DNA from 4 places in the Kitasatospora sp. NPDC053308 genome. Region 1 is predicted to be linked to each of the others. Evidence: riboswitches for the same ligand, from Rfam matches in the RefSeq annotation. Region 1 holds a riboswitch; each other region holds the start of a gene.
What was found. Region 1 has a riboswitch for cyclic di-AMP ahead of ACZ6Y7_RS27450 (transglycosylase family protein). Riboswitches for the same ligand answer to the same signal wherever they lie in the genome.

Region 1 (4,184 bases):
TCGGAGCGGGCCGGGGCGCCGGTCTTGATCTGGCCGCAGTTGGTGGCGACGGCCAGGTCGGCGATGGTGACGTCCTCGGTCTCGCCGGAGCGGTGCGACATCATGCAGCGGTAGCCGTTGCGCTGGGCCAGCTCGACGGCGTCCAGGGTCTCGGTCAGCGAGCCGATCTGGTTCACCTTCACCAGCAGGGCGTTGGCGGTGCCGGTCTCGATGCCCTTGGCCAGGCGGGCCGGGTTGGTGACGAACAGGTCGTCGCCGACCAGCTGGACCTTGTCGCCCAGCTTGTCGGTCATGGCCTTCCAGCCGTCCCAGTCCGACTCGTCCAGCGGGTCCTCGATGGAGACCAGCGGGTAGGCGGCGACCAGCCCGGCGTAGTACTCGATGAGCTCGGCGGAGGAGAGCGCCTTGCCCTCGAACTGGTAGGCACCGTCCTGGTAGAACTCGGAGGCGGCGACGTCCAGGGCCAGCGCGATGTCCCGGCCGGGCACGTAGCCGGCCTTCTGGATGGCCTCGGTGATCAGGTCCAGAGCCTCGCGGTTGCTGTCCAGGTTCGGCGCGAAGCCGCCCTCGTCGCCGAGGCCGGTGGACAGGCCGCGCTCCTTCAGCACGCCCTTGAGGGTGTGGTAGACCTCGACGCCCCAGCGGACGGCCTCGGAGAAGGACTCCGCGCCGATCGGGGCGATCATGAACTCCTGGATGTCGACGTTGGAGTCCGCGTGCGAGCCGCCGTTGAGGATGTTCATCATCGGGACCGGCAGGACGTGCGCGTTCGGGCCGCCCAGGTAGCGGAACAGCGGCAGGTCGCTGGCCTCGGAGGCGGCGTGCGCGACGGCCAGCGAGACGCCGAGGATGGCGTTGGCGCCGAGCGAGGACTTGTCCGGGGTGGCGTCCAGGTCGAGCATGGCCTGGTCGATCAGGCGCTGCTCGGTGGCGTCGTAGCCGACCAGCTCCGGGCCGATCTGCTCGATGACGGCCAGGACGGCCTTCTCCACGCCCTTGCCGAAGTAGCGGTTCTTGTCACCGTCGCGCAGCTCCAGCGCCTCGAAGGCACCGGTGGAGGCACCCGACGGGACAGCGGCACGACCCGTGCTGCCGTCGTCGAGGCCGACCTCGACCTCGACCGTGGGGTTGCCGCGGGAGTCGAGGATCTCACGGGCTACGACGACATCGATGGACGGCACGAAGCATCTCCTTGCGGAAGCAGGGTCCGGCTGACGGTGGTGCTGTCGCCAGGACGATTGCGGAGTCGTTACGGACCAGAGCCTAACCGCCCGGGCTCCCGGGGCCACCTCCGCCTCGGTCCCGTCTCAGCGTGTGGCCCCGCTACCCACCGGTAGTTCACCTGCTTGTCCCACCTTGTCCCACCGCGCCGGGCGAATGCGGACGAAGGGGACCGGTACGGCCGGCCCCCTCCGCGCCCGGGCGTGGCGGGTCAGCCGAGGTGCAGCACCTGGCCCGGCAGGATCAGGTCCGGGTCGCCGCCGACGGTGGAGCGGTTCTGCTCGTACAGGGCGTGCCAGCCGCCGGACACGCCCTGGGCGGCGGCGATGGTCGACAGCGTGTCACCGGCGCGGACGGTGTAGTCGTGACCGCTCTGCGCGGACGGCTGCGCGGGGCTCGGGGCCGCGTGCCTGGGGACGTACTGCTGCGCCGACGGGTCGACGGGCTTCTCGGCCTGCTGGGGGGCGGCGTGCTTCGGGGCCTGCTTCTGGACGGGCTTGGCCTCGGACTTCTGGACCGGCTTCTCCACCGGCTTCTGGGCCTGCCGCTTGGGCGTCTGCTGCTGCGGGGCGGACTGCGGCTTGGCGTCCGAGGAGGTGTCGACCGACGCCGGGGCGCCGCCCTTGGTCAGACCGGCCTTCTTGGAGCAGACCGGCCAGGCGCCGGGGCCCTGCGAGGCGAGCACCTTCTCGGCGATCGCGATCTGCTGCCCCTTGCTGGCCTGGTGGGCCTGCGGAGCGTAGGCGGTGCCGCCGTACGCCTTCCAGGTGCTGGAGGTGAACTGCAGGCCGCCGTAGAAGCCGTTGCCGGTGTTGATGCTCCAGTTGCCGCCGCTCTCGCACTGGGCGACGGAGTCCCAGGTGGAGGCCGGGGCGGCGGAGGCGCCGGTGGCGGTGAGGAGCGGCAGCGCGAGTCCGACGCCGGCCACACCGGCGACGGCGATGGCCTTCTCGGCCTGGGTGCGACGACGATGACGGCCAGTTCCAACGAACAGCATGAAGAGGTCCCTCTCCGCACGCCTGCGAGGTGAGCTGTCGGGTTCGGACCGGGAGGTGGCCCGGCCGCCGTACGCGGAATCGGTTCCGCGCGGGCGGCTTCACCCCAAGCCGTGGGGACGGCAACAAACCTGGGTCCCCCGCCCCTGCCCAGGGTTCTGGTCGGTTTCCCGTGACGCGGCGGGCAGGATTCGGCGTTCCGCGCACGAGGTCCGCAGCTGCGAACTCCAGGGAGAGTAGACAGATCCTCAGACCAATCACAAGCTCATATCACGGATATCACACAGAAATTACGGCGCGTGTCCGATCGCCTACCAACGGCGGCGCTATGTCCGGATTGATGGGTGTTCACACCCCCGCCGGAGCCGCTACGGCGACGGTCCGTCAGCGCGTCGACCCGGCCGGAGTCCGCTCCCGCCGATTCGTCAAGGGCGCGGGACGGCGCGCGGAGGCGTATGCGGGGAGCGGCTCTCCGGGCTGAATTCCACCGGGAGTTCCCGCAGGCCACGCATGATGAGGCCGCCTCGCCAGCGCAGATTCTCCGGGCTTTCCGCGAGCCGCAGATCCGGCAGCCGGGAAAGCAGCGTGGCCAGCGCGGCCCGGCCCTCCAACCGGGCCAGCGGGGCGCCGATGCAGTAGTGGATGCCGTGCCCGAAGCCCAGGTGCGGGTTGTCCGTTCGGGCCAGGTCCAGGGTGTTCTCGTCGGCGAACCGGGCCGGGTCGCGGTCCGCGGCCGCCAGCACCACCAGCACCGGATCGCCGACCGGGATGTCCACCCCGCCGATGGACAGCGGCTGCGTGGCGAACCGCCAGGTCGCCAGCTCCACCGGCCCGTCGTAGCGCAGGAGTTCCTCGATCCCCGTCTCCAGCAGCGCGCTCTCCCCGCGCGCCACCGACTCCTGCAGCAGCCGGCGCTGCCCCGGGTTGCGCAGCAGCGCGTACGTCCCGTTGCCGATGAGGTTCACGGTCGTCTCGAAGCCCGCGAACAGGAGGATGAACGCCATCGCGGCGGCCTCCTTCTCGGTCAGGTGCTCCCCGTGGTCGCTCGCCCGGATCAGGCCCGAGATCAGGTCGTCCCCGAGGTCCGCGCGCTTGCGGTGGATCAGCTCCAGCAGGTACGCCCGCATCCGCTTCACCGCCCGCCCCACGCCGCCGCGTTGACCGCCACCGTGTCGGATCATCATCCCGGCCCAGTCGCGGAAGTCGTCCTGGTCCTCGGCGGGCACGCCCAGCATGTCGCAGATCGCGTAGATGGGGAGCGGGAAGGCGAACTCGTGGATCAGGTCCGCCGAGCCGCGCTGCGCGAAGCCGTCGATCAGCCGGTCGGTGAGCTGCTGCACCCGCGGCTCGAACTCCGCCACCCGGCGCGGGGTGAACGCCTTCGACACCAGCCGGCGCAGCCGGGTGTGGTCCGGCGGGTCGATGTTCAGCAGGTGGGTCATCAGGTCCGCCTGCCGCTCCCCCGGGATGCCCACCCGGCCGGTGCGGTGCGCCTGCTCGCTGTGGTGCGCCGGGTTCTTCGACAGCCGGCTGTCCGCGAGCGCCTGCCGGGCGTCCGCGTACCTGGTCACCAGCCACGCCTCGACGCCGCTCGGCAGCGTGGTGCGGTGCACCGGGGCGTGTTCCCGCAGCCACGCGTAGGCGGGGTACGGATCGGCGGCGAACTCCCAGGTGAACAGCTCCGGGGCGGGGGCGCCGGGCTGCGCGCCGGAGGGTCGGTCGGAGGCGTCGGACGGCGTGGCGGCGGGCCGCGCGGGGTCGGGCTGAGCTGGCATGGGACGACCGTATCCGGTGGGTGCGCGCGCCCCGTCCGTCGGCGGCCCGCGACCCCCTCGTCAACGGCGTGCGACCGGCGCGCCAACGCTCCGTGGACGACGCGTGGCCGGTTCGTGGACGGCCCGTGGACAGTCCGTGGCCGGGTCTTGGGCAGCTCTTGGCCGGACACCGGGCGTGAGCCTGGTCACCTGA
Region 2 (4,184 bases), on a different contig from region 1:
GGGCAGATGTCCTACGATCTCCGGCATGAGCACCGCAGCCATCCCGGGCGCGCCACTGCCCGTCCGCACTCCAGGCTCCCGTGCGCGGGGGCGCCACCGTCGTCCCGAGCGCCCCGAGATCCCCACCGGCTCCCCGGCCCTGGTGCTCGCCGTGCCCGCGACCGCCGGGCCCGAGTCCCGCTCGGTCGTCGAGGAACTGCTCTCGATCGTCCGCAGCGAGCACCACGGCGTCCAGGCCACGGTCGGATACCTCCCCGGCGACTCCGCCGAGGGCGAGGGCGGCGAGGACCGCACCGTCGCCGAGCTCCTGGCCATGGCCGCCGAGGCCGGCCTGCCGATGCCCGTCCTGGTGCCGCTGGTGCCGGGCCCGCACGGCTTCCTGCCCGAACTCCACGCGCTCGCCGCCGAGTACGGCGCGCCCGTCACCGACGCGCTCGGCCCGCACCCGCTGCTCGCCGAGGCCGTCCACGTCCGGCTGTCCGAGGCCGGGCTGGCCCGCGCCGACCGGGCCCGGCTGTTCGCCATCGCGACCGCCGCGGACGGCGTGGTCCTGACCACCGTCGGCGGCGAGGACGCGGCCGCCGCGGCCGGCATCACCGGTGTACTGCTGGCCGCCCGCCTGGCCGTCCCGGTCGTGGCCGCCGCGCTCGACGTGCCCGGCTCGGTGGCCGCGGCCGTCGACCACCTCAAGGAGACCGGCTCGCAGCGCCCCGCGCTGGCGCCGCTGGTGATCGGACCGGAGGCCGACTCCGAGCTGCTCGCCGCGGCCGCCGAGGAGACCGGCTGCCCGTCGGCCGCGCCGCTGGGCGCGTACCCGACCGTCGGCCAGCTGATCGCCTCCACCTACATGGCCGCGCTGCCCGCGCCGTCCGCCGAGGACCTGGCGCGCGCCGAGGCGGAGGCGGCGGCCGCCGCCGAGGCCGAGGGGGCCGTGGAGGGCACCCGTGGCGCCCACGCGGCCGTCGACGGGGCCGTCGGCCAGTAACGGACACCGCGCGGTCGTCCGCGCGCGCAGAGGGCCCGGAACGCCGTTCGCGTTCCGGGCCCTTCGCCGTGCCCGCTCTCCGGCTGCCCGATGGCCCACCCGCCGGCCTGTCGGCCGGCCGGGCCCTGGCCTGGGATCCCGCCCGGTTTGCCCGCCCGCCCGGTTTGCCTGCCTGATTTGCCCGCCTGGTTTGCCCGGCTTGCTCGCCTGGCACCGGTCCGTGCCGTACCGGAACAGTACGGGAGTTAAGCGGACATTGAAGAGAAATGTCCGTTCTGTTCTCTTCATCAGGAAATGACAGACGTTTCCCGGGCGCCCCCGGCGCGCCCTCCAGCGCTTGAATCGCGATGGCTCCCCCGGATCGAGGAGTGCGCCCCCTCGCGCTTCGACACACCGTCATGCATTTCCTGAGGCGGAGACAGTTATGGATATCCGCAGTGGAATTGCCAGAAAATGATCATTGCGCGACCATTTTCGATCATGAATTCCGACCCACGGGGCAGTTCCCACTAAACCGTGATACACATCACAGCTATTTGCAGTTTTAACTTAAGTCTGCTTAACGTGCTCCCCGTTCGTGACCACACGGACCCAGTTCATCCGCAACGCCGAGTCCTGCCGTCGGATGTCCTGGCAGCGCGAATAACGCACCACGGCAGGAGCGGGGGACCCACAGGTAAGTCGCCCCGGACCGGTCCTCGGAACGGTTCAGGGCTAGGGGTGAAGCCGCGCCACGCGCGGCCGGGCAACTCCAGCCCGAATCCGACAGCTCACCTCGCAGGCGTGGGAGAGGACCGCGTCTTCATGCTGCCCACCAACGGCACTCGCCTGTCCAGCCGCACCCGCCGCGTGATCGCCGCCATCGGCGTCGCGGGCGTCGGCCTCACCATTCCCTGCCTCGTCTCCGGCACCGCCTCCGCCGCCTCCGTCGCCACCTGGGACAAGGTCGCCCAGTGCGAGAGCAGCGGCAACTGGAGCATCAACACCGGCAACGGCTTCTACGGCGGCCTCCAGTTCACCCAGAGCACCTGGTCCGCCTTCGGCGGCACCGCCTACGCCTCGCGCGCCGACCTGGCCACCAAGGACCAGCAGATCGCCGTCGCCGAGAAGGTGCTCGCCTCGCAGGGCCCCGGCGCCTGGCCGGTGTGCTCGGTCCAGGCCGGCCTGACCAAGGGCGGCACCCCGGCCGCCGTCGACACCTCGGCCGCCGCCAAGCCGGCCGCGCCCGCCGCCCCGGCCGCCAAGCCGGCGCAGACCTCGGCCCCGGCCGCGAAGCCCGCCAAGCCCGCCGTGCCGGCCCAGACCGACGCGCAGGCCTCCACCGACTCCGCCGCCACCAACTGGACCCAGAAGCACCAGCAGTGGGCCCAGGACCACGACTACACCGTGGTCGCGGGCGACTGGCTGTCCGCCATCGCCGACAAGCACAACGTCCAGGGCGGCTGGCAGCGGCTGTACGAGCTCAACCGCAGCACCCTGACCGAGGGCCCGGACACCATCTACCCGGGCCAGCACCTGACCTTCGGTGACGGCGACCAGGCCCAGCAGTCCGGCTCCTCGGACAAGTCCGGCTCGGACTTCACCTGGTTCAACCGCCCGCAGAAGTCCGGTCAGTCCGCGAACGGCGGTTCCGTGAACGCCAAGCCGGCCGCTCAGACCCAGACCCCGGCCGCCAAGCCGGCCGCCCCGGCCCAGGCCGCCACCGGCAGCATGGCCGCCGCGGTGTCCTTCGCCGAGTCCAAGGTCGGCCAGGCCTACGTCTACGGCGGCACCGGCAACGGCGGCTGGGACTGCTCCGGCCTGACCCAGGCCGCGCTGCGCGCCGCGGGCATCTCCATCCCGCGCGTCGCCGCCGACCAGGCCGCCGCCAGCACCCACGTCTCGCTGGACAGCCTGCAGCCGGGCGACCTGCTGTTCTGGTCCAACAACGGCAAGGACTCGGGCGTCTACCACGTCGCGATCTACGTCGGCGGCGGCAAGTACGTCGAGGCCGCCAACCCGAGCGCGGGCGTGCGCGAGCAGACCATCGCCAACTGGGCCCCGGACTTCGCCGGCCGGGTCTGAGGATCCGTCACGGCGTACGGCTGACGGTCGACGGTCGACGGCGCGTTCGGCAGACGGATGACGGCCGACGGCTGACAGATGACAGCCGACAGATAACAGCTGACAGATAACAGATTTCAACATCTGTTATCTGTCAGCTGTCATCCGAACCCCGGCAGCCCACCGCCCCGGGAGGAGTCTGGTCGCTCCTCCCGGGGCTTCGGCGTATCCCCGTGGTGAAACCCGGTCCCAACGGGCATGCTGCTGCTCTGCACCCGAGGAGGAGTCACATGGCCCAGGTCACCGTCACGCTCGACGCGAACCTCGCGATCGACGCGATGATGCTCTCCGGTACCAAGAACCCACAGGACGCCGTCGAACTGGTCCTGCGCGACTACCTGGCCCGCGGCCGCCGCACCGAGACCCGTACCGGCGAAACGACCGACGGCCACCGCCTCACCGTCGACCGCCCGAGCGCCCAGGAGGGCTGAACCGGCGTACGCCGAAGGGCCCCGGAGAGCAACTGCCCTCCGGGGCCCTTCCGTTGGCCTTACGGCCGACCGCCGCCCGGGGCGCGCCGCACGCACGCCACGGGCCCGCAGCTCAGGACACCGGCCCGACGCTCAGCGCGCGCAGGCGCCGGTGGACCCGCGCATCACCAGCTCCGGCTGGAACATGAACTCGCCCCGCTGCGCGGCGTTCCCGCCGACTTCTTCCAGCAGCGCGTCCACCGCCGCCGTGGCCATCGCCTCGACCGGCTGGCGGATCGTGGTCAACGGCGGCTCGGTGAAGGCGATCAGCGGCGAGTCGTCGAAGCCGACCACCGACACGTCGTGCGGCACCGACAGCCCCCGCTGCCGCACCGCCCGGATCGCTCCGAGCGCCATCATGTCGCTCCCGCAGACGATCGCCGTGCAGCCCTTGTCGAGCAGCGCGCCGGCCGCCGCGTGCCCGCCCTCCACGCTGAACAGCGTGTGGTGGACGAGGTCCTCGGCCTCCTCCCGGGTACGCCCGAGCACCTCGCGCATCGCCGCCGTGAAGCCTTCTATCTTGCGCAGCACCGGGACGTACCGGCGCTGCCCGACGGCCAGCCCGATCCGCTCGTGCCCGAGTTCGGCCAGGTGCTGGACGGCCATCCACATCGCGGCCCGGTCGT
Region 3 (4,184 bases), on a different contig from region 1:
GCCTGCCCTCCTCCGTCCGGGCGGAGGGCCGGCGGCACGGCTCGGGTTACCGTCCGGTCGCCGCGACGGCTCGGCCACCCTGATGCCGGACGCGGCCCGCGACGGCGCGGGCGGCCGGAGCACGAGAGCAGGGTGAGCGGGATGCCGGACCAGGATGTACGGGGCGGCGCGCCAGGGCGGGGCCGCACGAGGAGCGGGAGGATCGGCGGGGCCCGGGTGGTGGCGGCCGTGACGACGGGCTGCGCGGTGGCGGTGCTGGCCACCGGCCCGTCCTGGGCGCTGCGCCGGCCGGAGCCCCGTCCGGCGGTGGAGGTCGGCGCTCCGGGGGCGGCGGGCTCGTCCACCGTGGTGTCCACCCTGCCCGCCGTGGTGCCCGCGCCCTCGCACTCGGACCTGGAAGTGGTGCGGATCGCCCCCGAGGGGGTGGCCCCCGGCGGCCTCACGACGCTCCACGCCTTCGTCGCCAACCGGGGCCCGGACACCACCGCCTCCCCGTTCACGGTCGTGGCCGCCCTGCCGGAGGGGGTCACGGCGGAGGGGCCGTTCTACCCCTCGGGCTGCGAGGTGCTCCAGAACGGCCACCGGGTGCAGTGCGTCTTCGGACCCGGGTTGAAGGAAGGACGCAGCGCGACCGCGCTCATCCCGCTCCGGCTCAGCCGCGACCTGGAGCCGGGCGAGCTGCACGGCGGCCGGGTCGCGGTGCACAGCGCGGACGACCGGAACGAGAGCGACAACCGCACGCCGTTCACCATCCCGGTGGTCGAGTCGGCGGGCTGACGGTTCCGGGACCACGTCCGTCCCACCGGTCACCGGCCGCCCGCGAGCGGCTGCCTGCTTCCGGTGACCGGGGGACGGTCCTACGGACTACCGGTCACCGGTCACCGGTAGACGCGGACGTAGTCGGCGGCCATGGTGATCGGGGCGGTCCCCTGCGGCGCCGGGTGGTACTGGCCCGCGCACACCGAGAGGTTGAGGATCAGGTACGCCGACCAGTTGGCGCCCACGCCCTTGCCGTCCGAGAAGACCTTGACGCCGTTGACGTACCAGTCCACCGAGGTGGCGCCGTAGTAGGTGCCGATGGTCACCCACTGGTCCTTCGCGATGGCACTCGCGTCGGTGTAGTACTTCGGGTTGCCGGGGTTGACGTGGTTGGTCAGCTCCAGCAGGTTCGGGTTGTCGGGGTGGTACTCGAAGGAGTCGATCTCCCCGTTGCCGTTCTTCCAGGTCCACAGGGCCGGCCAGGCACCGGTGCCGGCGGGCAGCTTGACCCGGGTCTCGGCGTAGTCGCCGGTCTTGACCTGGAAGCCCTCGCTGGAGCCCTCGGTGGTCAGGAAGCCGGTGTTCCAGGACTGCTTGCCGTTCTCCAGGGCCGGTCCGCCGGACGTGGCGGTGAAGGTGGCGACCCCGCCCGCGACGCTGACGTTGTTCTTGTTCAGCCAGTCGAGCTTGTTGTCGTCCGGGTTGTGGTTCCCGTACTTGTAGGCGGTGCTCTTGTCGCCGACCCAGCGCTGGCCCCAGGAGAGCGGGCCGTTGAACTCGTCGGACCAGGTCAGCGACTTGCCGGCGACCGGGGAGGTCGGCGCGGGGGTGCTGGTCGGGGTCGCGGTGGGGCTCGGGGTCGGGGTCGCGGTGGGGGTCGGGGTCGCGGTGGGGGTGGCGGTCGGCGCGGGGGTCGGGGTCGGCGCGGGGGTGGCGGTGGCCGAGACCACCAGCTGCTGCGAGGGCAGGTTGTGCCAGGCGCCGCCGAGGTCCTGCCAGAAGCCGAACTGGGTGTAGGTGCCGGCGGGCAGGGTGCGCGCACCGCTGGTGAAGTTCACACCGCTCGGGCAGATCTGCACGTTGGAGGCGTTGCCGGGGAAGTCCAGGTTGGTGCCGCGCGCGTCCCGCACGCCCACGCCCACGGTCTTCGCGGTGAAGCAGGCCGAGGAGTGCAGGGTGAGCGAGGCCGTGGTGGCCTTGCCCGCGACCATGGTGGCCGGGGCGAGGCGGTCCTGGGTGACGGTCGGCGCGGTGGCGGCCTGGGCACCGGTGACGGACGGCAGTCCGAGCAGTCCGGCGCCGCTGATGGCGAGCGCCCCGGTGGCGGCGAAGGCGGCGTTGCGGCCGCGGTGGGAGGGGCGGGCGTGGCGCGGCGCGCGGCGCCGGGCAGCGGCAGGCTGGGGCATGGGTCACCTCTGCGACGCCTGCGAGGTTAGCTGTCGGGTTCGGGCTGCAGTTGCCCGGCCGCCTGTGGAGCGGCTTCACCCCTAGCCTCGGCCCGCGCGCGCGTGCGCACGGGTCGGGCGCCGACCTTGGTTCCCCCGCTCCCGTCCGCTGTGGTGCTCGGTGACCCGCCGGCGGGTGGACAGGACTAGGCGTCCCGGCGGCGGGGTCCGCGAGGGGCGGACGCCGTTGCAGGCTAGGCAGGCCGTACGTGAACGGACAACTCCTCCGGGCCGGTTGTCGCGCAGCTCACAGCGGTGTCGATCAACGACGCTGCGTGGCGGCCGAGTTGATCATTCCGGGCGGGCCGGTGTGGCGCGGCAGGCGGTGCCGGGCGTGAGGGCGGGTGCAGGGCCCGGCATGGAGCCGGGCCCAGCGCCGGGGGTGGAGCCGGGCGTCGTGCCAGGCGGCGCGGTGACCCGTCCTGCGGCAAAGATCCGACGGGGTGCGCCCGGTCGGATAAATTTGAGCCTGACATCTTCCGCAGTGCACAAGAGCGCAGTGCACACGAGCACCGACCCCCGAAACGAGGAGCCGCCCCACCATGACCGCGCCCCTGCCCGCCTTCGCCGGCCGTACCTACGTCTTCCGGGCCGACAACGGCGCGGCCTTCCGCAACACCTACTCGGCCGACGGCACGCGGTTGCGCTGGGAGGGCCTCGGCGAGTCCGCGGGCCAGTGGGAGGACGTGCGGCTGCACGTCGCCGAGGTCGCGCCGGAGATCTACTTCATCAGCTGGACGGAGCAGAGCGGGATCACCGTCAGCCATGTGATGGACCTCAACAACCTCACGATCCGGGCCTTCTGGACCTTCGAGGGCGAGGGCGGCCGGGTCGGGCAGTTGCACACCGGGACGCTGGAGCGGGTGGCCTGAGCCACGTGACGATCGAACCCCCGGGGCCGCGGCCCCGGGGGTTCGGTCGTCTGGCGCGCCTGTCCGTCAGACGGCCTGGTCGGGCACCTTGAGTTGCTGGGACAGCCACTCCAGCGAGGAGGGCAGCAGCGCGCTCCAGGTCTCGAAGTTGTGGCCGCCGTTCTCCAGCATGCTGTACGAGACCTTCATCGGGCTCTGCGCGGCGTCGACGAAGGCCTCGGTCTCCCGGCGGTAGTCGCCGTCGCCCTTCTTGGTGCCGGCCAGCAGCACGGACACCTTGGGCGCCGGCAGGTTCTTCAGCCGCCACATCAGGTTGGCCTCGTCGCGGCGCTGCTTGCTGCCGCCGAACAGGTCACCGGTGGTCGGGTCGTCGGCGGCATCGTAGTAGGCGGAGAGGGCGACGGCGGTCGGGAACACGTCGGGGTGGCGCATGGCCAGCTTGAGCGCGCAGTAGCCGCCCGTGGAGTTGCCCATGAACGCCCAGGCCTGCGGGTCGGACGAGACCCGGAAGCTGGCCTGGATCGCCGAGGGCACGTCCTTGGTGAAGTACGTGTCGGACTGCGGACCGTTCGGGATGTCCTCGCACTCGGTGTCCTGCGGCAGCGCGGGCGACGGACGCATCAGCACCATGACGGTCGGCTGCATCCGGCCCTCCTGCAGCAGCTTGAGCGCCGCGCCGGGGTAGTTGAACCGGGTGATCAGGTTCTCGGCGATCCCCGGGAACCCGGTGCTGACGATCACGGCCGGGAACCGCTTCTGCGCGTACTCGGGCTGGAAGTACTGCGGGGGCAGGTACACGTAGCCCTCGGTCGACAGGCGGCTGACCGCACCGTCGATCCGGACCTTGCGGATCTCACCGGACTGGCCGGGCTCACGGCCCATCGCGCCGCCGCCCTTGACCGCCGCGTGGCCGACGGTCTCCACCAGCAGGCGCCCGGAGGCGTCCGCCTTGTTGTGGATCACCACCGGGCCGGTGTCACCGGTGCCCAGGAGGTCGTCCCAACTGCTGTAGAAGGCGAAGTAGTTGTTCGCCACCAGGCCGAGCGCCGCGAGCACCGTGAGCTGGGTGGCGAGCAGGGCGCCGATCCGGCCGAGCACCGCCCGCCAA
Region 4 (4,184 bases), on a different contig from region 1:
GCGGCAGCGACAGCTGGGCCAGCCCTCCGGCGGCGAGCAGCAGCGCACCCCGCCGGGACAGCCCGCGGCGGGGTATGGGCACGGGGTCGGGTCCGGCGGTGCCGGACGGCGACGCGCTCAGAGCCGGACCACCCCCGAGACCGGCATGGCGTTGACGCTCTCGTAGCGCACCTTGGCGCCCGGGTAGGGGGCGTGCACGATCACACCGCCGCCGGCGTACATGCCGACGTGGTGCATGTCCCGGTAGAAGATCACCAGGTCTCCCGGTCGCGCTTCGGAGAGGTTGACCCGCTGGCCGGCGTACGCCTGGGCCTGCGAGGTGCGCGGCAGGGTCACTCCGGCCTGCCGCCAGCTGTAGTACATCAGACCGGAGCAGTCGAACGAGCGGGGCCCGGTGGAGCCGTAGACGTACGGGGAGCCGATCATGCGCACCGCGGCGGCCAGCGCCGCCGCGCCGCGCTCGGAGGCGGGCGGGGTGGTGCCGAGGTCCAGCCGGTCGAGGCCGCGGGTGGCGCGCTGCTCGGCCTCCCGGGCGTCCTGGGCGGCCATCCGGGCCCGCTCGGCGCTGCCCAGGCTGTTGAGCAGCTTCTGCGCCGCGGCCAGCCGCTGCTGGATCTGCTGCTTGCTGTCGGCGAGCGAGCGGCGGGCCTCCTCCAGCTCCGCGAGCTTGGCGGTCGCCTCGGTGCGCCGCTGGTCGAGCCGGCGCTGGCGGGTGACCAGCTCGTGCAGCGTCTCCTGCTGCCGCTCCGAGGCCTGGCTCATCGTCCGGGCGCGGGCGAGGTAGCCCTCCGGGTCGGGGGACAGCATCAGCTGGGCGGTCTGGTTCATCCCCCCGCCGCGGTACTCGGCCCCGGCCACGGTCGCCAGGTCGCCGCGCAGCTCGTTGAGCTGGTCCTGGGCGACGGCGATCTCGCCCTGCAGGATCGTGGTCTCGCCCTGGAGCCTCCGCTGGGCCTCCTGGGCGGCGTTGTACTTCTCCGACGCCTGCTCGGCCTCGTCGTAGAGCTGCTCGACCTGCGCCTTGACGTCCTTGCGGTCCGCCGGGTCCGGGCTGCCGGGGGCGGCCTGGGCGCTGCCGCTGGTCGCCACGCCCAGCGCGGTGGTGGCTGCCGCCGTCAGCACCAGCGCACGGGCGAGCAGTTGGGAACGGCGGTGCACGGGCATGGCGGCAGCGGCTCCAATCCTGCGGCGCGGTCCCGCCGCCGCACCACTGCGCGCGGTCCTCAGCGGGAGTCCGGTGGCAGACGTTAGCGAGTCCGGGCAAGCGAGTCCAAACCCCTCCGGACCCGAATATTCGACCCCTAATCGGACATCAGCCCGAGCCGCCGGCAAAGCCGCAGGCCCGGCCTTCCGTGACGGAAGACCGGGCCTGGTGGCGCGGAGCGGGGGTCAGACCCGCACGATGCCGGACAGCGGCATGTTGGTGACGGCCTCGTAGCGGACCGACGCGCCCGGCTTGGGCGCGTGCAGCACCTGGCCGCCGCCGGCGTAGATGCCGACGTGGTGGGCGTCCGAGTAGAAGATCAGCAGGTCGCCGGGCTGGGCCTGGGACAGGTCGGTGCCGATCCGGGTGCCGGCGTGGGCCTGCTCCTGCGAGGTGCGCGGCAGCGAGACGCCGACCTGGTTGAACGCCCAGACCATCAGGCCGGAGCAGTCGAAGGAGCTCGGGCCGGTGGCGCCCCACACGTACGGGCTGCCGATCTTGGACGCGGCGGCGGACAGCGCGGCGGCACCGCGCGAGCTGCCGGGCGCCGGCGGCTTGGCGACCGGCGTGGAGGTCGGCGTGGAGAGGTCGCTGCGGCCGTTGTCGCGCGAGGCGCGGTCGGCGGCCTGCTGCTGCGCCTTCGCGGCGTCGGCCTGGGCCTTGGCGTCGGCGGCGGCCTTCTCCTCCGCCGCGCGCAGCGCCTGGCGCTCCTGCTCGGTCAGGGTGTTGAGCAGGTCCTGGGCGGCCTTCAGCTTGTTCTGGACCTCCTCCTTGGAGGCCTTCAGCTGCTGGGTGGTGGACTCCAGCTCGGCGAGCTTGCCCTGGGCCTCGGTGCGGTCCTGGTCGAGCTTGCGCTGCTGCTCCTGGAGTTGCTTCAGCTGGTTCTTCTGGGTGTCCCCGGCCTGGTTCAGCGCACCGGCCTGGTTGAGGAAGTTGTCCGGGCTGGACGAGAACATCAGCTGGACGGTCGGGGATATCCCGCCGTTGCGGTACTGCTCCCCGGCGATCTCGGCGAGGCCGCCCTGCAGGTCGGTCACCTGGGCCTGCTGACGGGCCACCTGGTCCTGCAGGCCGGCGACCTGCTTCTCCAGGGCCTGCTGCTTCTCCTGGGCGGCGTTGTACTGCTCGGTCGCCACCTCGGCCTGCTCGTTGAGCTGGTCGACCTGCTCCTTGACCTGGTCCTTGGTCGGCTGCGGGTCGGCGTGGGCGCCGGACTGCGCGGAGAGCGCGACGGCTGCCGCGGCGACGCCGGTCAGGATCGAGACGCGGGCACGACTCGCGGGCTTGGGACGACGATGGGACGCCACGAAGGCGGACTCCTTCTTCCTACGTCCGCCTACCGGGTGAGCTGACGGGTTCGGGCCGGAAGCATGCCCTACGACGCCTCACGGCCGTTCCACCGGCCGACCTGGCGCCGATTCACCCCGGAGGAACGTGGTTCCCCGGCTCCGCTCCGCAGCGCCCCCGACCACTGGGCTCCCCTGTCGGCAGTCGCTTCGACCTGCCCCGCTGCCTTGCGAACTCGGCGGTAACCACCGCCGCCACCCCTTGCTGGGTGATCGACAGTGCGGTGGTTCGGGGCACGACCCTAGTAACTGAACCGTGATCGGTTCAAATCCTTGTCAGAAAAAAGACGGAAGATTACCCAAGTTCTTTTGTGAAAATGACCGATGGTGACCGCCGCCGCACGCAAGGCTGATCAGGCCTCACCCCGGAGCCGTGAAACGCTCGAAAACCCGGACGCCACCCCCTGCGGAGGGTGGCGCGGATCACAGCCCCCGGACAGCGGCCCGGCGGCGTGTCGGGGTGTCAGACCCGGCGGATCGTGTTGATGGGCATCGCATCGGCCTTCATCACCTTCACCACGTCACCGGTGTGCGGCGCGTGGACCACCATGCCGTTGCCGATGTACATCCCGACGTGGTGCATGTCGGCGCCGTAGACGACCAGGTCGCCGGGCTGGGCCTGGTCCAGCGAGGGCACCCGGGTGCCGTAGTGGCCCTGCTCCTGGGAGGTGCGCGGCAGCGAGACGCCGGCCTGGCCGTACGACCAGACCATCAGGCCCGAGCAGTCGAAGGTGGTCGGCCCGGTGGCGCCCCACACGTACGGCGACCCCTGCTTGCTCATCGCCTTGGCCACGGCCACGGCCGCGTAGCCGCTGGCCGGCGGCAGGCTGCTCAGGTCGACCCGGTCGCTGCCGCGCGAGGCGCGGTCGTCCTGCGCCTGCTGGGCCTTCAGCGCGGCGCGATCGGCGGCGCTGAGCGAGTTCAGCAGGTCCTGGGCCGCCTTCAGCTTGGTGTTGACGTCCGCCTTGGCCTGGTTCAGGTCCTTGGTGGTCGCGTCCAGCGAGGCCAGCACGGCGGCCGCCTCGGCCTTCTCCTGGTCCAGCCGGCGCTGCTGGTCCAGCAGGCCCTTGAGCGCCTCGGCCTGGGTGGTGCTGGCCTGCTGGACGGTGGAGGCCTTGTCCAGGTAGCCGGACGGGTCGGAGGAGAGCATCAGCTGGACGGACGGGTCGATGCCGTTGGTGCGGTACTGCTCGCCCGCCACCTCGGCCAGACCGCTCTGCAGCTGGGCCATCTGCTCCTGGCCGCGGGCCACCTGGTCCTGCAGCTGGTCGGCCTGCTTGCGCAGCTGGTCGGCCCGCTCCTTGGCGCCGTTGTACTTCTCCGCCGCCTGCTCCTGCTCCTCCTGGAGCTGGTCGATCTGCGCCTTGACGTCCGTTTTGTTCGGCTGCGGCGCGGCGTGCGCCGCCACCTGGGCGGAGAGGGCGACCGCGGTCGCAGCGGCAGCGGTGAGCACGGAGATCCGCGCGCGGCTCGGCTGCTTGGGACGGCGGTGGGAGGCCAAGGACCGGCTCCTTCTTCCATCGGACTCACCCGATTGGATGAGATTCCGGAAAATAGGTTTGACGCCAGACCCTAGTGAAGATCTACCCGTTTTGCCACTCCCCCGAAGGCGTGAACTCGGTTTCCCACACTGA

Region 2: another riboswitch for cyclic di-AMP. It lies ahead of ACZ6Y7_RS34365 (transglycosylase family protein); the one in region 1 lies ahead of ACZ6Y7_RS27450 (transglycosylase family protein).
Region 3: another riboswitch for cyclic di-AMP. It lies ahead of ACZ6Y7_RS09950 (glycoside hydrolase family 16 protein); the one in region 1 lies ahead of ACZ6Y7_RS27450 (transglycosylase family protein).
Region 4: another riboswitch for cyclic di-AMP. It lies ahead of ACZ6Y7_RS17410 (NlpC/P60 family protein); the one in region 1 lies ahead of ACZ6Y7_RS27450 (transglycosylase family protein).

What each region holds. Positions count from the first base shown of each region.
Region 1 covers NZ_JBVJJY010000014.1:205,292-209,475, reverse strand. The annotation lists gene eno (phosphopyruvate hydratase) at 1-1,181, opposite strand, end outside; gene ACZ6Y7_RS27450 (transglycosylase family protein) at 1,433-2,218, opposite strand; cyclic di-AMP (ydaO/yuaA leader) riboswitch at 2,224-2,390, opposite strand; gene ACZ6Y7_RS27445 (cytochrome P450 family protein) at 2,642-3,991, opposite strand.
Region 2 covers NZ_JBVJJY010000025.1:77,191-81,374, reverse strand. The annotation lists gene ACZ6Y7_RS34370 (sirohydrochlorin chelatase family protein) at 26-985, shown strand; cyclic di-AMP (ydaO/yuaA leader) riboswitch at 1,624-1,782, shown strand; gene ACZ6Y7_RS34365 (transglycosylase family protein) at 1,790-3,049, shown strand; gene ACZ6Y7_RS34360 (hypothetical protein) at 3,319-3,519, shown strand; gene ACZ6Y7_RS34355 (LacI family DNA-binding transcriptional regulator) at 3,652-4,184, opposite strand, start outside.
Region 3 covers NZ_JBVJJY010000003.1:451,670-455,853, reverse strand. The annotation lists gene ACZ6Y7_RS09955 (hypothetical protein) at 229-777, shown strand; gene ACZ6Y7_RS09950 (glycoside hydrolase family 16 protein) at 879-2,165, opposite strand; cyclic di-AMP (ydaO/yuaA leader) riboswitch at 2,166-2,295, opposite strand; gene ACZ6Y7_RS09945 (phenolic acid decarboxylase) at 2,747-3,076, shown strand; gene ACZ6Y7_RS09940 (alpha/beta hydrolase) at 3,143-4,184, opposite strand, start outside.
Region 4 covers NZ_JBVJJY010000006.1:431,105-435,288, reverse strand. The annotation lists gene ACZ6Y7_RS17420 (hypothetical protein) at 1-82, opposite strand, end outside; gene ACZ6Y7_RS17415 (C40 family peptidase) at 118-1,164, opposite strand; gene ACZ6Y7_RS17410 (NlpC/P60 family protein) at 1,390-2,511, opposite strand; cyclic di-AMP (ydaO/yuaA leader) riboswitch at 2,522-2,675, opposite strand; gene ACZ6Y7_RS17405 (C40 family peptidase) at 3,014-4,051, opposite strand.